DNA from 4 places in the Streptomyces sp. NPDC048338 genome. Region 1 is predicted to be linked to each of the others. Evidence: riboswitches for the same ligand, from Rfam matches in the RefSeq annotation. Region 1 holds a riboswitch; each other region holds the start of a gene.
What was found. Region 1 has a riboswitch for cobalamin ahead of cobN (cobaltochelatase subunit CobN). Riboswitches for the same ligand answer to the same signal wherever they lie in the genome.
Positions count from the first base shown of each region.

Region 2: linked by a shared signal. The riboswitch ahead of ACGFZF_RS29900 (ABC transporter substrate-binding protein) and the one ahead of cobN (cobaltochelatase subunit CobN) in region 1 are both predicted to bind cobalamin.
Region 3: linked by a shared signal. The riboswitch ahead of ACGFZF_RS26780 (ribonucleoside-diphosphate reductase subunit alpha) and the one ahead of cobN (cobaltochelatase subunit CobN) in region 1 are both predicted to bind cobalamin.
Region 4: linked by a shared signal. The riboswitch ahead of metE (5-methyltetrahydropteroyltriglutamate--homocysteine S-methyltransferase) and the one ahead of cobN (cobaltochelatase subunit CobN) in region 1 are both predicted to bind cobalamin.

Region 1 is NZ_JBICYQ010000003.1:350,733-354,201, forward strand. It holds gene cobN (cobaltochelatase subunit CobN) at 1-1,493, opposite strand, end outside; cobalamin riboswitch at 1,527-1,670, opposite strand; gene ACGFZF_RS09200 (cobalamin biosynthesis protein CobG) at 1,723-3,153, shown strand; gene ACGFZF_RS09205 (precorrin-8X methylmutase) at 3,168-3,469, shown strand, end outside.
Region 2 is NZ_JBICYQ010000014.1:192,072-195,540, forward strand. It holds gene ACGFZF_RS29895 (FecCD family ABC transporter permease) at 1-993, opposite strand, end outside; gene ACGFZF_RS29900 (ABC transporter substrate-binding protein) at 990-1,958, opposite strand; cobalamin riboswitch at 2,000-2,137, opposite strand; gene ACGFZF_RS29905 (Mov34/MPN/PAD-1 family protein) at 2,166-2,606, opposite strand; gene ACGFZF_RS29910 (amino acid permease) at 2,684-3,469, opposite strand, start outside.
Region 3 is NZ_JBICYQ010000012.1:148,306-151,774, forward strand. It holds gene ACGFZF_RS26770 (hypothetical protein) at 78-674, shown strand; gene ACGFZF_RS26775 (GNAT family N-acetyltransferase) at 693-1,193, shown strand; cobalamin riboswitch at 1,234-1,372, shown strand; gene ACGFZF_RS26780 (ribonucleoside-diphosphate reductase subunit alpha) at 1,500-3,469, shown strand, end outside.
Region 4 is NZ_JBICYQ010000005.1:391,588-395,056, reverse strand. It holds gene aspA (aspartate ammonia-lyase) at 1-608, shown strand, start outside; cobalamin riboswitch at 740-892, shown strand; gene metE (5-methyltetrahydropteroyltriglutamate--homocysteine S-methyltransferase) at 1,102-3,423, shown strand.

The DNA.
Region 1 (3,469 bases):
TGCGAGGGGGGCAGATCGGGGTCGTGGTAGATCGCGATCGGGTTCTCGCCGAAGCCGCGCGGCGGCTGGATGACGACCAGCAGGTTCCCGCGGCGCAGCGCGGCGAGCACGATGTCGCCGTCGGGGTTGCGGGAGCGGTCGAGGAACATCTCGCCGGGCGCCGGGCCCCAGTGCTCCTCGACGGAGGCGCGGAGTTCGGCGGGCAGCGTCGCGTACCAGCGCTTGTAGTCGGCGGCCGGGATGCGGACGGGGTTGCGGGCGAGCTGCTCCTCGGTGAGCCAGTCCTGGTCGTGGCCGCCGGCCTCGATCAGGGCGTAGATCAGCTCGTCGCCGTCGCCGGAGACCAGGCCGGGGACCTCCTCGACGGGGCCGAAGTCGTAGCCCTCCTCACGGAGCCGGCGCAGCAGCGCCACGGCGGAGGCGGGGGTGTCCAGACCGACCGCGTTGCCGATCCGGGAGTGCTTGGTCGGGTAGGCGGAGAGGACGAGCGCCAGCTTCTTCTCGGCGTTCGGGATGTGCCGCAGGCGGGCGTGGCGGACGGCGATCCCGGCGACGCGGGCGGCGCGCTCGGCGTCGGCGACGTAGGACGGCAGCCCGTCCTCGTCGATCTCCTTGAAGGAGAAGGGGACGGTGATGAGCCGGCCGTCGAACTCGGGGACGGCGACCTGGCTCGCCGCGTCGAGCGGCGACAGGCCCTCGTCGTTCTCCTCCCACGCGGCGCGCGAGCCGGTGAGGCACAGCGCCTGGAGGATCGGCACGTCGAGAGCGGCGAGCGCGCCCGCGTCCCAGGCCTCCTCGTCGCCGCCGGCCTGGGCCTCGGCGGGCCTGGTGCCGCCGGCCGCGAGGACGGTGGTGACGATCGCGTCGGCGTCACGGAGACGGTCGAGCAGCTCGGGCTCGGGGGCGCGCAGGGAGGCCACGAACAACGGGCGGGCCTGGGCGCCGGCGTCCTCCAGTGCCTCGCACAGCGCGGCGACGAAGCCGGTGTTGCCGCTCATGTGGTGGGCGCGGTAGTAGAGCACGGCGACGGTCGGGCCGTCGGTGGTGCGGGGGGTGCGCTCCAGCGGGCCCCAGGTCGGGGCGGCGGCCGGGGCCTCGAAACCGTGCCCGGTGAGCAGCACGGTGTCGGAGAGGAAGCGGGCCAGCTGCTCCAGGTTGTCCGGGCCGCCGTGCGCGAGGTAGGCGTGCGCCTCGGTGGCGACGCCGATGGGGACCGTGGAGGCCTCCATGAGCTGGGCGTCGGGGGCCTGTTCGCCGGAGAGCACGACCACCGGCCGCGGCTGGTCGTCGGCGAGCAGCGCGTCGAGACCCTCCTCCCAGGCCCGCAGGCCGCCGAGGAGGCGGACCAGGACGAGGTCGGCGCCGTCCAGGAGACCGGGCAGGTCGGCGGCGGGAAGCCGGGCGGGGTTGGCGAAGCGGTACTCGACCGGTCCCCCGGCCGCGCGGGCGCTGAGCAGGTCGGTGTCGGAGTGCGACAGCAACAGAATTCGCATGCGAGCGCAGGCCTTCCTCGGGGTTTCCGCGCCCCGGGTGGTCGTGTGGACGGCGGGAGTTCCTGACTCACCGGCCCCGTCTCAGGGGCCGGCTCACAGTGGCGGGACCGCGCCGGATTCTCACCGGGCTTCCTCCCCGGGGTCCTGGGACCCCATGCCGTCTGCATAGTAGATCCTGACCGCCCCGCGCAGGGATGGCGCCCGGAACGACGTGGGTATGCTCGCCGCCATGCCGCCCACCCCACCCACAACGCCCAACCGGGGCGAACCGTTCATACGGGAACGTGGCGACGCCTGCCCGGGGGCCCTGCGACTGCACCCCGCCGACGACGGCCGCCTGGCCCGACTCCGCCTGCCCGCAGGCATTCTGACGGGGCATCAGGCACAGGTTCTGGCCGATGCGGCACAGACGCTGGGCGACGGGCGGATCAGTGTCACGTCGCGCGGGAACGTCGAGCTGCGGGGCCTCGGCGAAGGCTGCGGGACGGAGCTGGCGGAGCTGCTTTCGGACGCCGGCCTGCTGCCCTCCGCGGCGCACGAACGCATCCGGAACATCATCGCCTCGCCCCTGGCCGGAGCGGACGGAATCGGCTGCGGAGACGTCCAGTTGTGGGCGCGCGAGCTCGACGGGCTGCTGTGCGGGGAGGCGTGGACGACGGCGCTTTCCGGCCGATTCCTCTTCGCTCTCGACGACGGCCGCGGAGACGTGGGCGGCCTGGGCGCGGATGTGACCTTGTTCTCAGCGGGGCCCGCCACGGGATCCCCGGTGGACGACGGGACGGCTCCCCCGGCGGACGACGTCCTCGTGCGGGTGGGACGCCGGACCTTCCGCGTCGCGCGGGCCGACGCGGCCCGTGCGGCGCTCGCCGCGGCGGACGCCTTCCTCGTCGCCGCGCGGGCGGCGGGCACGGGTGCCTGGCGCGTGAAGGAACTCCCCGAGGGGGTCGAGCCCGACCTCGCGGACGCCCTGCGCCGCGCGGGCGTCCCCGCGCGGCCCGCGGACGCCGTCCGGACAACGGGACGGGCCGCCGCCGCACCTCCGCACGCCCCCACCGGACCCCCGACCACGCGGACCGGACCCGTCGGCACCACCCGCCCCGCCTTCGCCGGGCCGCTGCCCGGAGTCTTCGGGCATCCGGTCTCCGGCGCCCACGCCGTCTCCGTCTCCCTGCACCTGGGACGTCTGACCGCCGCGCAGTTGAGGGCACTCGCTCCCGGGCCGGCCCCCGCCGGAGGCGCCGTCGGCGAGTTGCGGCTCACCCCCTGGCGGGGCGCCGTGGTGACCGGCTTCGCCGACCGGGCCGCCGCCGAGGCCCGCCTCGCCTCGCTCGCCGAGACCGGTCTGCTCACGCGGGCGGACTCGCCCTGGCTCGGCGTCGGCGCGTGCACCGGCCGTCCCGGGTGCGCCAAGTCCCTCGCCGACGTCCGCGCGGACGCGACCCCGGGCCGGGGCGCCGGCGGACTCCCCGTCCAGTTCTCCGGGTGCGAGCGGCGCTGCGGGCACCCGCACGGCACGGCCGGCGGCGCCCTCCCGCGCACCTGGGTGGACGTCGTCGCCACCGCCGACGGCCACTACCTGGTGGACGGGCGCCCCACCCCTCGTACAGACCTCCCCGACGCCGTCGCTGCGGCCCGCGGCCCGTCCACACCCACGAGATGAGCGAGAGCAACAGGATGTTCGACTACGAGAAGGACGGGGCGGAGATCTACCGCCAGTCCTTTGCCACGATCCGTGCCGAGGCGGATCTCGCGGGTCTGCCCGCCGACGTCAGCCAGGTCGCGGTGCGGATGATCCACGCCTGCGGCATGGTCGACCTCGTCCGGGACCTCGCGTACTCGCCGCAGGTCGTCTCGCGTGCCCGCGCCGCCCTGCGCGCCGGGGCGCCGATCCTCTGCGACGCGCAGATGGTGGCGAGCGGGGTCACCCGCAAGCGCCTGCCCGCCGGCAACGACGTGGTCTGCACCCTCTCCGACCC
Region 2 (3,469 bases), on a different contig from region 1:
GAGGTCGGCGAGGACCAGGGCGAGCGCGCCGCCGAGCGCGGCAACCGGGAGGAGGCGGCGGTGCGGGGCGCCGACGGCCGTCCGGGCGGCGTGGGGGACCATCAGCCCGACGAAGCCGACGGCTCCGCTGGCCGCGACCATGACGGCGGTGACGAGCGAGGCCAGGACGAAGACGGCGGCGCGGAAGCGGGCCGTGTCCAGGCCGAGGACGGTCGCGTCCTCCTCGCCGACGAGGAGCAGGTCGAGGGGGCGGGCGAGGGTGAGCAGCGCGCCGACGCCGACGGCGAGGGCGGCGGCGGGCAGCAGGAGGGTGTCCCAGCGGGCGCTGCCGAGGCCGCCGAGGGACCAGAACATCGCCTCCTGGAAGTGCTCGGGCCGTCCGGCGAGCACCAGGAGCAGGGTGGTCAGCGCGGACAGGATGTAGGAGACGGCGACGCCGGCGAGGACGAGCCGGGCGCCGGTCATGGTGGAGCCGCGGCGGGCCAGCGCGTAGACGAGGACCAGGGCGAGCAGGGCGCCGGCGAAGGCGCCGGCGGGCAGGGCGAGCGTCGAGGTGATGCCGGCGCCGCTGCCGATGCCGAGGACCAGGACGAGGACGGCGCCGGTGGAGGCCCCGGAGGAGATCCCGAGGAGGAAGGGGTCGGCGAGGCGGTTGCGGACCAGTGCCTGCAGGACGGTGCCGACGACGGCGAGGCCGGCGCCGACGACCGCGCCGAGCAGGACGCGGGGCAGCCGGACGTCGAGGACGATGGTGCGGAACGGGGACGGGTCGGCGTTGCCGGTGAGGATGCGGGTGACCTCGGCGACGGGGATGGTCACGGATCCGAGCGCGACCCCGGCGACGACGGCGCTCGCGAGAGCGGCGAGGAGGCCGGCGACGACGAGGCCGTACGGGACGGGGGCGGCGGCGGGTGGGCGTGCGGCGGCCCGCGCACCGACCCGGACGGGCGGGTGCGCGGGCTGCCGGACGTCCCCCTTCGGGGGCGCGGTCACCGGTCCGGGTGGAGCTGGGCGGCGAGCTTGTCGACGGCGGCGGGGACGCGGACGCCGAGGACCGTGTCCGAGAGCGGCATGACGGCGAAGCGCTGGTTCCTGATCGCGGGGACGTCGCGGAGGGCGGGGTCCTCCAGCAGGCGCTTCTTCTTCTGTTCGACGGTCGTGGAGCCGTAGTCGTAGATGACGATCACGTCGGGCCGGCGGGCGACGACCTGTTCCCAGGTCGCGTCGCCGAAGGGCTTGGCGATGTCGGCGAAGACGTTGCGGCCGCCGGCGCGGGTGATCAGTTCGTTGCCGATGCCGGTGCCGCCGGCGGTGAACGCGGTCTTGTCGCCGCTGTCGTAGACGAAGACGGAGACGGGGGGCACGTCCTTCAGGCGGCGTTCGGTGGCGGCGACGGTCCGGCGGGCCTGGGCGGTCCACTCCCGGCCTCGTTCGGGGACGCCGAAGGTGCGGGCGACCTCGTCGACCTCCCGGTAGAGGTCGGTGAGCGAGGAGGCGCCGGAGGGGCAGTACTCCGTGTTCAGCCGGGTGCCGATGCCCGCGGCCTTGAGGTCGTCGCGGCCGCGGCCGGCCTTGGCGTCGAAGGCGGAGGCGTAGCCGCCGTAGACGAAGTCGGGGTCGGCGGCGAGCAGCGCCTCCTTCGACGGGTACTCCTCGGCGAGCACCGGGACGGTGTCGTACGCCTTCTTGTAGGCGGGCAGCACGCGGTCGTCGAGGTAGGCGGTGCCGACGAGGGACTTCTCCAGGCCGAGGGCCAGCATGACCTCGGTGACGTGCTGGTTCATCGTCACGGCACGTCGCGGCGGGGCCTGGTAGGTGGTCTGCACACCGCAGTTGGCGACGGTGTAGGGGAATCCCGGGGCGGTCTTCGGGTCCGGGGGCTGCGCGGCGGGCGCGGAGCAGGCGGCGAGCAGCGGGAGAAGGGCGAGGGCGGGCAGCGGTGTACGGCGCCGGGTCAACACGGACGTGCCTCCTGACGGGGATTTCCACGTCCCCGGTCGGTGGTGAGAAGGCGGCAGGTCAGTTCCTGGCTTCCGGCTCCCGGGGCGGGAGCCGGTCACAGTGGCGGGACCGTGCCGGATTCGCACCGGCTTCCTGGGTCCTGCCGCCCTGATGTCCCATCAGTCTCTCATCACGTCGTCGGCGTGCGGAGGGCGTGAGGCGCTTCAGGCTCCGGGGGTCTGCGCGTACGCCTCGACGACCTGGACCTCTTCCTCGGTGACGACGCCTTCGACGATGGTGAAGGAGCGGAACTGGAAGGGGCCGGCGTCGTCCGTGTCCGCGGTGGAGACGAGGACGTAGTGGGCGGCGGGCTCGTTCGCGTAGGAGATGTCCGTGCGGGACGGGTAGGCCTCGGTCGCCGTGTGCGAGTGGTAGATGACCACGGGCTCCTCGTCCCGGTCGTCCATCTCGCGGTACAGCTTCAGCAGGTCGGCCGAGTCGAACTCGTAGAACGTGGGCGAGCGCGCGGCGTTCAGCATCGGGATGAAGCGCTCGGGGCGGCCGGTGCCGGCCGGGCCCGCGACCACGCCGCAGGCCTCGTCGGGGTGGTCCGCGCGGGAGTGTTCCACGATCTGGTCGTACAGGGCCCGGGTGATGGTCAGCATGGTCGACAGGATAAGCGGGCGGGCCGCCGCGTACCGAGGAGTGGTACGCGACGGCCCGAATGCCGAGACGGCGGAGATCAGGAGCGCTTGACGAACGCCGCGCCCTGCGGGTTGCGGGCCTTCAGCACGAGGTACGAGACGCCCATGATCAGGGCCCACACCGGCGCGCCGGGCCACAGTGCGACGCGGGAGTCGGGGTCGATTCCCATCATCACGATGACCATGCCGATGAAGGCGAGGGCGAACCAGCTGGTGAACGGGGCACCCGGGGCCTTGAAGCCGGACTCGGGCAGCTCGCCGCGGTTCGCCTTGGCGCGGTAGCGGATCTGGCAGACCAGGATCATGATCCAGGCCCACATGCCGGAGATGGTGGCGAAGGAGACGACGTAGTCGAAGGCCTTGCCCGGCGCCACGTAGTTGATCCACACGCCGACCAGCATCAGCGCGGCGGAGACCGTCGTGCCGAGCAGCGGGACGCCGTTGCCGGTGAGCTTGGTGAGGAACTTCGGCCCCTGGCCGTTCAGCGCGAGGTCGCGCAGCATCCGGCCGGTGGAGTACATGCCCGAGTTGCAGGAGGACAGGGCGGCGGTCAGCACCACGAAGTTGACGATGGCGGCGCCGATGCCGAGGCCCATCTTCTCGAAGGCGGCGACGAACGGGGAGACGCCCGGCTGGAACTCCGACCACGGCACGACCGAGAGGATCATGATGAGGGCGCCGACGTAGAAGACGGCGATGCGCCACGGGACGGTGTTGATCGCCTTGGGCAGGACGGTCTTGGGGTCCTTGGACTCGCCGGCGGTGACGCCGACCAGTTCGACCGCGAGGAAGGCGAACATCACGATCTGCAGGGTCATCAGCGT
Region 3 (3,469 bases), on a different contig from region 1:
GCAAGGTGACGAAGGCCGCCGCGCTTCCCCCGGGGAAGGCGCGGCGGCCTTCGCCGTCGTCACGAAAGGATGTGCGGATGAGAACCGGACCTCGCCTCTCCCTGCTCGTCCTGCTCCCCCTCGTGCTCGCCGTCACCGGCTGCGGCACCGAGGTCCCGGGCGGACCGGCGCCCGACCACGCGGAGCTGGAGGCGCGCGCCCACGCCGCGCAGACCCGCGTCGAGCACGTGTACGTCACCGAGGCCGAGGGGTTCCGGCCGGCCCTCCAGTCGGCCGGCGTCATCGGCGACGACGGCTTCCAGCTCACCTACGTCGGGCCCGCCGGCGAGCAGCTGACCCTCTCCGCGGAGCGGCGCCCCTTCACCGAGCGGGACTGCGCCGCCCCGCCGGCCGGCGACACCTGTGTGAGGGAGGGCGGCGGCTGGTACCGGCACTCCGCCGACCGGCACGCGTACCTGCGCAACGAGAACGGCCTGCGCGTCGAGCTGGCCGCCCCGCTGTCCGTGGGAAAGGACCTGCTGCGGGAGGCCGCCGCCGAGGCGCACCGCGCCGACGACGCCGAACTGGACGCGGTCCTGCCGCGGCGGACGAGCGGGAGCGGGCCCGTCGAGCGCGGCGACCTGCCACCGGTCGGCGACGGAGCCCCCGACAACGGAGTGGGCGCGAGCGGCTGAGCGCGGCACACTGCCTGGATGGACTTCACCATCAGGGCGGTACGGCCCGAGGAGTACGACGCCCTCGGCGAGGTCACCGCGCGGGCCTTCCTCGACGACGGGCACCTCGACTTCGGCGAGGACGACGACTACCTGCGCCTGTTGCGGAACGTGGCCCGGCGGGCCGCGGAAGCGGAGGTGCTGGTGGCGGTGGACCGCGCCGGCACGGTGCTCGGCGGCGTGACCTTCGTCGCCGGCGGGGAGTGGGCCGACATCGCGCGCGAGGGCGAGGCCGAGTTCCGGATGCTCGCCGTGGCGAAGGGCGCCCGCGGCCGGGGCGTCGGCGAGGCCCTCGTCCGGGCCTGCGTGGAGCGGGCGCGCAGGACACCGGGATGCCGGCGGCTGGTGCTCTCCACCCAGTCGCGCATGTCCGCCGCGCACCGGATCTACGAGCGGGCGGGCTTCGTCCGTACCCCTGACCGGGACTGGAGCCCGCTGGCCGACATGGATCCCCTGCACACCTACGCGTTGGAGCTCTGAGCACGGAACGACACAACATGTGGGGGGTGTCTCCAGGGGCGCCCCCCACATGTATGCTCGTGCTCGCTGTCGCCGCAGGGGAATCCGGTGCAAGTCCGGAACTGTCCCGCAACGGTGTGCTTATGGCGTTTTCATCCGCCAGGTGAGTCCGAAGACCTGCCGACAGTGCGCCCGGTCCGTCCGTTCCGGGTGTCACAGACGTCCGGGCCTCGCGGAGTGGGCCGGTGGCGCGGCGCACCCTGCGTACGGGTGCCCGGCTGCCCGCTTCCCCCGCCGGCCCCGAGCCGAGCGAGGGAGAGCCCCCACGTGACCATCGCGCCCGCCGATCCGGCCGCAGCGATCGAGAGCGACGGACCCGGGACCGTGCTGCTGCGGATCCTGACCGACCTCACCGCCGATCTCCCCGACACCGACCCCGGCAAGGTCGCCGCCGCCGCGCTGCGCGGCCGGAGCGCCGGCTCGGACGAGGCGGAACTGCGCGAGCTGGCCACCGAGGCGGCCGCCGGCCTGATCGCCGAGGACCCCGCGTACTCCCGGCTCGCCGCCCGGCTCCTGACGATCACCATCGCCGACGAGGCGGCGGGTCAGGGCGCGGTGTGCTTCTCGGCCTCCGTCGCCGTCGGCCACCGCGAGGGTCTGATCGCCGACCGTACGGCCGCGTTCGTCCGGCTGCACGGCGCGACGCTCGACGCGACGGTGGACCCGGCCGGCGACGACCGCTTCGGCTACTTCGGCCTGCGCACCCTGTACTCGCGCTACCTGCTGCGCCACCCGATCACCCGCAAGGTCGTCGAGACGCCCCAGCACTTCATGCTGCGCGTGGCCGCCGGGCTCGCCGAGGACAACTCGACGCGCGCGCTGGACGAGGTCACCGCGCTCTACGGCCTGATGAGCCGGCTCGACTACCTGCCCTCCTCCCCCACGCTCTTCAACTCCGGCACCCGCCACCCGCAGATGTCGTCCTGCTACCTGCTCGACTCTCCGCTGGACGAGCTGGACTCCATCTACGACCGGTACCACCAGGTCGCGCGTCTCTCGAAGCACGCGGGCGGCATCGGCCTGTCGTACTCCCGCATCCGCGCCCGCGGTTCGCTGATCCGCGGCACCAACGGGCACTCCAACGGCATCGTGCCGTTCCTGAAGACGCTGGACGCCTCCGTCGCGGCCGTGAACCAGGGCGGCCGGCGCAAGGGCGCCGCCGCCGTCTACCTGGAGACCTGGCACGCGGACATCGAGGAGTTCCTGGAGCTGCGCGACAACACCGGCGAGGACGCCCGGCGCACGCACAACCTGAACCTGGCGCACTGGATCCCGGACGAGTTCATGCGCCGGGTCAACGCCGACGCCCCGTGGTCGCTGTTCTCCCCGGCGGACGTGCCCGAGCTGGTCGACCTGTGGGGCGAGGAGTTCGACGCCGCCTACCGCGCCGCCGAGGCGAAGGGCCTGGCCCGCAAGACCATGCCGGCCCGTGACCTGTACGGCCGGATGATGCGGACGCTCGCCCAGACCGGCAACGGCTGGATGACCTTCAAGGACGCCTCGAACCGCACGGCCAACCAGACGGCGGAGCCGGGCCACACGGTCCACTCCTCCAACCTCTGCACGGAGATCCTGGAGGTCACGGACGACGGCGAGACCGCGGTCTGCAACCTGGGCTCGGTCAACCTCGGCGCGTTCGTGGACCTGGCGACCGGCGACATCGACTGGGAGCGGCTCGACGCGACGGTCCGCACGGCCGTCACCTTCCTCGACCGTGTCGTGGACATCAACTTCTACCCGACCGAGCAGGCCGGCCGGTCCAACGCCCGGTGGCGTCCGGTGGGCCTGGGCGCGATGGGCCTCCAGGACGTGTTCTTCCGGCTGAAGCTGCCCTTCGACTCCCCCGAGGCGAAGGCGCTCTCCACCCGGATCGCCGAGCGGATCATGCTCGCCGCCTACGAGGCCTCCGCCGACCTCGCCGAGCGCAACGGCCCGCTGCCCGCCTGGGAGAAGACCCGCACCGCCCGCGGTGTCCTGCACCCCGACCACTACGGCGTGGAGTTCACCTGGCCGGAGCGCTGGGCCGCGCTGCGCGAGCGGGTCGCCGCCGTCGGCATGCGCAACTCGCTGCTCCTCGCCATCGCGCCGACCGCGACGATCGCCTCGATCGCCGGTGTGTACGAGTGCATCGAGCCGCAGGTCTCCAACCTCTTCAAGCGCGAGACGCTGTCCGGTGAGTTCCTCCAGGTCAACTCGTACCTCGTCGACGAGCTGAAGAAGCTCGGTGTCTGGGACGC
Region 4 (3,469 bases), on a different contig from region 1:
AGGCCACCCAGGACTGCGGGGCGTTCGTCCAGCTCTCCGGTGTCCTCAAGCGCCTGGCGGTGAAGCTCTCCAAGACCTGCAACGACCTGCGGCTGCTCTCCTCCGGACCGCGTGCCGGCCTGAACGAGATCAACCTGCCCGCCGTGCAGGCCGGTTCGAGCATCATGCCGGGCAAGGTCAACCCGGTGATCCCCGAGGTCGTCAACCAGGTCGCCTTCGAGGTGATCGGCAACGACATCACGATCACCATGGCCGCGGAAGGCGGCCAGCTCCAGCTGAACGCCTTCGAACCGGTCATCCAGCACGCCCTGTCGAAGAGCATCACCTCGCTGCGCGCCGCCTGCCTCACCCTGGCGGAGCGCTGTGTCTCGGGCATCACCGCCAACACCGAACAGCTGCAGGCGACCGTGCGGAACTCCATCGGCCTGGCCACCGCCCTCAACCCGCACATCGGCTACACCGCGGCCACCGCCATCGCCCAGGAGGCGCTGCGGACCGGGCGGGGAGTCGCCGAACTCACGCTGGAGAAGGGGCTGCTGCCCGCCGAACGCATCGCCGAACTGCTCAGCCCGGAGCGGCTGACCGGCGTGACACCGCACCGCGGGTAAGGAGCCCGAACGCCGGCGGCCCGACCGCGATTCCCGGCCAACTCGCCTCCGTGGCGGCGGACCCGCTCGCGGGCCGACTAGGGTGGCGGGCGCAACTGGTTCGCGCCCGTCCGCCAGACGGGACGCGTCGCAAGAGGGAACCCGGTGGGAATCCGGGACTGCCCCGCAGCGGTGAGTGGGAACGACCGCCGTCATACGCACTGGACCTGTACGGGTCCGGGAAGCGACGGCCACTAGGTGTCCGCCTCGGAGAGAGGCGGGCGTGCCCGCGAGTCCGAAGACCTGCCCGTTGCCCGCGCGCGACCGTTCGCGCGCGGACATCCCGGTGACCTCGAGGGCGGGTCGGCGTACAGAGCGGGCGAGCCGCCCCGAACCGATGTGCATGCGTCCGGCATGACACGGCTGGCGGCCACGGTCCGTTCGTCCACGCACCCCTTCGCGCCCTCGTCCCGTCGCCGGGACGCATGGAGACACGCTCGCGAAGGAGAGTTCCGTGACGACAAGGGCGACACGAAGGGCCGCGGCGACGGCCACCCTGTACGGGTACCCCCGCCACGGCCGGGACCGGGAACTGAAGAGGGCCGTCGAGGGCTACTGGCAGGGCCGGGTCGACGCCGAGTCCCTTCACAGGACCGGCCGGGACCTGCGGCGCGCCACCTGGATGCAGCTCGCCGACACCGGCATCACCGAGGTGCCGACCGGCGACTTCTCGTACTACGACCACGTGCTCGACACCAGCGTCATGGTCGGCGCCGTGCCCGAGCGCCACCGGGCCGCCGTCGCGGCCGACCCGCTCGGCGGCTACTTCGCGATGGCGCGTGGCACGCAGGAGGTGGCGCCGCTGGAGATGACGAAGTGGTTCGACACCAACTACCACTATCTGGTCCCCGAACTCGGGCCCGACACCGTCTTCACCGCCGACTCCGCACGGCAGGTCGCGGAGCTGCGCGAGGCGCGGGCGCTCGGCCTCACCGCCCGGCCCGTCCTGCTCGGCCCTGTCACCTACCTCCTGCTGGCCAAGCCGGCTCCCGGCGTCCCCGGCGACTTCCGGCCGCTCACCCTGCTCGACCGGCTGTTGCCGGTGTACGCGCAGGTCATGGCCGACCTGCGGGCTTCGGGCGCCGAGTGGGTGCAGCTCGACGAGCCCGCCCTCGTCCAGGACCGCACCCCGGCCGAACTGAACGCGGCCGCCCACGCCTACCGCGAGCTCGGCGGGCTCACCGACCGGCCCCGGCTGCTCGTCGCCTCCTACTTCGACCGGCTCGGCGCCGCGCTTCCCGTCCTGGCGAAGGCCCCCGTCGACGGCCTGGCCCTGGACTTCACCGGCCCCGCCGCCGCCAACCTCGACGACCTCGCCGCGGTCGGCGGGCTGCCCGGCAGGCGCCTGGTCGCCGGGGTCGTCGACGGGCGCAACATCTGGATCAACGACTACGAGAAGTCCCTCGCCCTCCTCGGCACCCTGCTGGGGCTCGCCGGGCGGGTCGACGTCGCCGCGTCCTGCTCGCTGCTCCACGTGCCGCTCGACGCCACGGCCGAGCGGGGCATCGACCCCCAGGTGGCACGCTGGCTCGCGTTCGCCCGCCAGAAGACCGGCGAGATCTTCACCCTCGCCCGCGGTCTGTCCCGGGGCACCGGGGCGATCGCGGCGGAACTCGCCGCCAACCGCGCCGCCCTCGCCTCCCGTTCGACGTCCGCGCTGACCCGCGATCCGGCGGTCCGGGCCAGGGCGGCGGCCGTCGGGGAAGCCGACCTCAGGCGCCCCCAGCCGTACTCGCTGCGCGCGGCCGCCCAGCGGACCGGGCTCGGTCTGCCGCCGCTGCCCACGACCTCGATCGGCTCCTTCCCACAGACCTCCGAACTGCGCGCGGCCCGCGCCGATCTGCGGGCGGGCCGGCTCGACGCGGCCGGATACGAGGCGCGGATCGAGGCCGAGATCCGCGAGGTCGTCGCCTTCCAGGAGCGGACGGGCCTGGACGTGCTCGTCCACGGCGAACCCGAACGCAACGACATGGTGCAGTACTTCGCGGAGCAGCTGACCGGGTACCTCGCCACCCGGCACGGCTGGGTCCAGTCGTACGGCACCCGGTACGTGCGGCCGCCGATCCTGGCCGGGGACATCTCGCGCCAGGACCCGATGACGGTGCGCTGGACCGCGTACGCGCAGTCCCTGACGCGGCGCCCGGTCAAGGGGATGCTCACCGGGCCGGTCACCATGCTGGCCTGGTCCTTCGTCCGCGACGACCTGCCGCTCGCCGACACCGCCCGGCAGGTCGCCCTGGCGCTGCGCGACGAGGTCGCCGACCTGGAGGCGGCCGGCACCGCCGTCATCCAGGTCGACGAGCCGGCCCTGCGCGAGACGCTTCCGCTGCGGGCGGAGCGGCACGCCGCCTATCTCGACTGGGCGACGGAGGCGTTCCGCCTCACCACGAGCGGCGTCCGACCGGAGACCCAGGTCCACACCCACATGTGCTACGCCGAGTTCGGGGACATCCTGGCGGCGATCGACGCTCTCGACGCCGACGTCATCAGCCTGGAGGCCGCCCGCTCCCACATGGCCGTGGCGGGTGAGCTCGCCTCCGCCGCGTACCCGCGCGAGGCGGGCCCGGGTGTCTGGGACATCCACTCCCCGCGCGTACCGTCAGCGCGGGAGGCGACCGGGCTGCTGCGCGAAGCGCTGAAGGCGATCCCGGCCGAACGCCTCTGGGTCAACCCCGACTGCGGCCTGAAGACGAGGTCCTGGCCGGAGACCCGCGCGTCCCTGGAGAACCTGGTCGCGGCGGCGCGCGAGCTGCGTGCGGAGCTGCCGGGCACCTGACACCAGGATGCCCGCCGGGTCCCGAGCCGGAGGACCCGAGGTCCTC